2 regions of the Enterococcus sp. DIV0800 genome follow, and region 1 is predicted to be linked to the other one. Evidence: a T-box and tRNA genes for the amino acid it is inferred to sense, from the RefSeq annotation. Region 1 holds a T-box; the other holds one or more tRNA genes.

Region 1 (2,295 bases):
TATTCAGTAGAACAATAAAAAAAGCGACCTCGGAAATTTTCCGAGGTCTTTTTTTGACTATAAAGGAACTATTTTTCTTTTTTGATCACTTTTACATTTCCCATATAAGGTACTAATACTTCAGGAATGGTAACAGAGCCATCTTCGTTTTGATAGTTTTCTAAAATAGCGGTGACTGTTCGGCCAACAGCTAAACCAGAACCATTCAGAGTATGAGCATATTGAACTTTGCCTTCTTCGTCACGGTAGCGAATCATAGCGCGACGAGCTTGGAAGTCTTCACAGTTTGAACAAGAGCTGATTTCACGGTACGTATCTTGTGCAGGGACCCAAACTTCTAAATCATAAGTTTTCGCTGCTGAGAAGCCCATATCACCGGTACTTAAGGTAATCACTCGATAAGGTAAGTTAAGCTTTTGTAAAAGCACTTCCGCATTTTGCGTCATTTTTTCTAATTCATCGTAAGAAGATTCTTTATCGCTGAATTTTACCATTTCTACTTTATGGAACTGATGTAAACGAATCAAGCCGCGAGTATCACGACCCGCACTGCCTGCTTCGGAACGGAAAGAAGGAGATAACGCAGTGAAATAAATCGGCAAGTCTTTGCCATCTAAGATTTCGTCGGCATAATAGTTAGTCAAAGGAACTTCTGCAGTTGGGATCAACGTCAAATCACGGTCTTCCACTTGGAAAACGTCTTCTTTGAATTTTGGAAATTGCCCAGTCCCAAACATTGATTTGCTGTTTACCAAGTAAGGGGTAATCATTTCAGTATAGCCTTGTTCGTAAACATGTTCATCAAGCATGAAGTTGTAAACAGCCCGTTCTAAACGCGCGCCTAAGCCTTTGTAGTAAACAAAACGGCTGCCGGAAACTTTTGCTCCCCGTTCGAAATCTAAAATATCAAGATTTTCAGCGACTTCCCAGTGGGGTTTTGGCTCAAAAGCGAATTGGCGAGGCGTGCTCCAACGACGCATTTCAACGTTGTCGTCTTCATCTTCACCGATTGGTACAGAATCGTGAGGCAGATTCGGTAAAGTCGTCGTGATTTCAGTTAATTGGGCATCGATCTCAGCGACTTGTGTATCGAAGTCTTTGATTTTGACGCCGACTTCCTTCATTTCAGCGATTTTATCAGTAGCATCGTTTTTTTCGCGTTTTAGTTTGGCGATTTCCCCAGAGACATCATTCCGGTATTTTTTTAACTCTTCTGTTTTAACCAATAATTGGCGGCGTTGTTCGTCTAGGTCTAAGAAACGTTTTAAGACTTCTTCCTTCACGCCACGAGTAGCTAATTTTTCGCTTACTTCGGCAAAATTGTTGCGGATCATTTTTACGTCTAGCATTGTTTTTCCTCCTTTAAAATAAAAAAACACCGTCTCATCCCATTAACAGGGACGAAACGGTGTATAATTTCGCGGTACCACCCAAATTCAGCAAATGCTGCACTTGAACGACGGTTATCGGCGTCACCCGGTTTCTCTTTCGAAAAACGCAGATCGTGAAACTGGATTTCCCTAAGCTGTTCTGTTGATTTTCACCAGCCATCAACTCTCTAAAAAAACAAACTCAAGTACTTGGTTTCCTGCATCTCTTATTGAGACCAGTATAAGCAATCGAAAAATTAAAGTCAACGATTATCTGAAAGGGCCTTCGCTTGATTTTTGTGTAGCGGCAAATGAATGATAAAAGAAGTCCAGTCTTCATTTGATTGAGCATAAATATAACCACCGTGTAGATTGACGATATTTTGGGTAATGGCTAAGCCTAGGCCAGTCCCGCTGATTTCTTGCGAGCGGGATTCGTCCACTCGATAGAAGCGGTCAAACAATTGATCCAGTGCCTCTCTAGGGATTGGTTGACCATTGTTTTGAACCGTAATGACGGCTTCATTTTTGGCCTTTTCAATCTTAATGATAATTTTGTCTGCATGGGTTCCGTATTTTAAACCATTGGTGATCAAGTTATTAAAAACCCTGACAAGTTTTTCGGTATCGCCATCCATGACTAACTGACTTTCTGTTGTATCCACTAGAATTTGGATATCTTTTTTCTTAGCCTCGAGCTCGAAATCGGCTGCCAATTGTTCTAATAGTTGAACCATATCGAAGGAGACATTAATAACCGGCACCGAGGGCTGGCGGACCTTCGAATACTCAAACAAATCTTCGACTAAGGATTTCATTTGTTTGGCTTTTTTGTAGGCGATGCTAGTGTATTTAAGGATTTCATCCGTATTCTGATATTGTCGATCTTCGATTAGACCCAAGTAACCAATAATAGAAGTCAACG
Region 2 (2,295 bases), 1.0 Mb from region 1:
AATTCCTTGTCGGGTAAGTTCCGACCCGCACGAAAGGCGTAACGATTTGGGCACTGTCTCAACGAGAGACTCGGTGAAATTTTAGTACCTGTGAAGATGCAGGTTACCCGCGACAGGACGGAAAGACCCCATGGAGCTTTACTGCAGTTTGATATTGAGTGTTTGTACCACATGTACAGGATAGGTAGGAGCCGTAGAAGTCGGGACGCTAGTTTCGACAGAGGCGCTGGTGGGATACTACCCCTGTGTTATGACCACTCTAACCCGCACCACTAATCGTGGTGGGAGACAGTGTCAGATGGGCAGTTTGACTGGGGCGGTCGCCTCCTAAAGAGTAACGGAGGCGCCCAAAGGTTCCCTCAGAATGGTTGGAAATCATTCGCAGAGTGTAAAGGCACAAGGGAGCTTGACTGCGAGACCTACAAGTCGAGCAGGGACGAAAGTCGGGCTTAGTGATCCGGTGGTTCCGCATGGAAGGGCCATCGCTCAACGGATAAAAGCTACCCTGGGGATAACAGGCTTATCTCCCCCAAGAGTCCACATCGACGGGGAGGTTTGGCACCTCGATGTCGGCTCGTCGCATCCTGGGGCTGTAGTCGGTCCCAAGGGTTGGGCTGTTCGCCCATTAAAGCGGCACGCGAGCTGGGTTCAGAACGTCGTGAGACAGTTCGGTCCCTATCCGTCGCGGGCGTTGGAAATTTGAGAGGATCTGTCCTTAGTACGAGAGGACCGGGATGGACTTACCGCTGGTGTACCAGTTGTCTCGCCAGAGGCATCGCTGGGTAGCTATGTAGGGAAGGGATAAACGCTGAAAGCATCTAAGTGTGAAGCCCACCTCAAGATGAGATTTCCCATTTCTTTAAGAAAGTAAGATCCCTGAGAGATGATCAGGTAGATAGGTCAGGAGTGGAAGTGCAGTGATGTACGGAGCGGACTGATACTAATCGATCGAGGACTTAACCAAAAATTGATTCAAGGTTGTTTAAAAACGTTTCTGATCCAGTTTTGAGTGAACGAAGTTTACTCAAACAAATAGTGTGGTGGCGATAGCGGGAAGGATACACCTGTTCCCATGTCGAACACAGAAGTTAAGCTTCTTAGCGCCGATTGTAGTGAGGGGTTGCCCCTTGTGAGATTAGGACGTCGCCACGCGGTATTATTCCGGCATAGCTCAGTTGGTAGTAGCGCATGACTGTTAATCATGATGTCGTAGGTTCGAGTCCTACTGCCGGAGTTTCTCGAAAGAGAAAAAAGAGTATTGGGCCTTTGTGCTCCTATCTTGGAGAGTTGTCCGAGTGGCCGAAGGAGCATGATTGGAAATCATGTAGGCGGGTATTCCTGTCTCAAGGGTTCGAATCCCTTACTCTCCGTAACAATATTTTTTACTGGCCCGTTGGTCAAGCGGTTAAGACACCGCCCTTTCACGGCGGTAACACGGGTTCGAGTCCCGTACGGGTCATTTAATTAAATATATGGGGGTTTAGCTCAGCTGGGAGAGCATCTGCCTTACAAGCAGAGGGTCAGCGGTTCGAACCCGTTAACCCCCATTCGGTTCCGTGGTGTAGGGGTTAACATGCCTGCCTGTCACGCAGGAGATCGCGGGTTCAAATCCCGTCGGGACCGCCATTTGATTAAAAACTTTAAACTATTATATATGGCGCGGTAGCTCAGTTGGTAGAGCAACGGATTGAAGCTCCGTGTGTCGGCAGTTCGATTCTGTCCCGCGCCACCATGGAGGAGTAGCGAAGTGGCTAAACGCGACGGACTGTAAATCCGTTCCTTAGGGTTCAGTGGTTCGAATCCACTCTCCTCCATTTGTTTCAGGGGCATAGTTTAAAGGTAGAACAGCGGTCTCCAAAACCGTTAGTGTGGGTTCAATTCCTGCTGCCCCTGTTTTTTATTGATATGGCGATCGTGGCGAAGTGGTTAACGCACCGGATTGTGGCTCCGGCACTCGTGGGTTCGATTCCCATCGTTCGCCCTTTTTATTATTGGGGTATAGCCAAGCGGTAAGGCAAGGGACTTTGACTCCCTCATGCGTTGGTTCGAATCCAGCTACCCCAGTTTCTCAGAAAGTATCAAGAAAATTTCTTGAAAAACTTGTTCTGAGATTAAAACAATAGTATAATGGCGGTATAGCCAAGTGGTAAGGCAGAGGTCTGCAAAACCTTCATCACCGGTTCAAATCCGGTTACCGCCTTAGTACTAAAATTAATATTATTGATATGCCGGCGTGGCGGAATTGGCAGACGCGCTGGACTCAAAATCCAGTGCCCTCACGGGCGTGCCGGTTCG

What was found. A T-box is a leader RNA that pairs with one kind of tRNA and senses whether it is charged. The one in region 1 lies ahead of serS (serine--tRNA ligase), so its partner is inferred to be a tRNA-Ser.
Region 2: it has a tRNA-Ser gene. The T-box ahead of serS (serine--tRNA ligase) is inferred to sense a tRNA for this amino acid. The anticodon was not compared.

The regions. Positions count from the first base shown of each region.
Region 1 covers NZ_CP187898.1:2,460,141-2,462,435, reverse strand. The annotation lists gene guaB (IMP dehydrogenase) at 1-18, shown strand, start outside; gene serS (serine--tRNA ligase) at 69-1,349, opposite strand; T-box leader at 1,394-1,603, opposite strand; gene IGI54_RS11850 (sensor histidine kinase) at 1,634-2,295, opposite strand, start outside.
Region 2 covers NZ_CP187898.1:1,438,212-1,440,506, reverse strand. The annotation lists rRNA gene IGI54_RS06970 (23S ribosomal RNA) at 1-964, shown strand, start outside; rRNA gene rrf (5S ribosomal RNA) at 1,037-1,152, shown strand; tRNA gene IGI54_RS06960 (tRNA-Asn) at 1,161-1,234, shown strand; tRNA gene IGI54_RS06955 (tRNA-Ser) at 1,282-1,370, shown strand; tRNA gene IGI54_RS06950 (tRNA-Glu) at 1,388-1,459, shown strand; tRNA gene IGI54_RS06945 (tRNA-Val) at 1,475-1,547, shown strand; tRNA gene IGI54_RS06940 (tRNA-Asp) at 1,551-1,626, shown strand; tRNA gene IGI54_RS06935 (tRNA-Phe) at 1,657-1,732, shown strand; tRNA gene IGI54_RS06930 (tRNA-Tyr) at 1,734-1,814, shown strand; tRNA gene IGI54_RS06925 (tRNA-Trp) at 1,823-1,893, shown strand; tRNA gene IGI54_RS06920 (tRNA-His) at 1,909-1,981, shown strand; tRNA gene IGI54_RS06915 (tRNA-Gln) at 1,993-2,064, shown strand; tRNA gene IGI54_RS06910 (tRNA-Cys) at 2,130-2,200, shown strand; tRNA gene IGI54_RS06905 (tRNA-Leu) at 2,228-2,295, shown strand, end outside.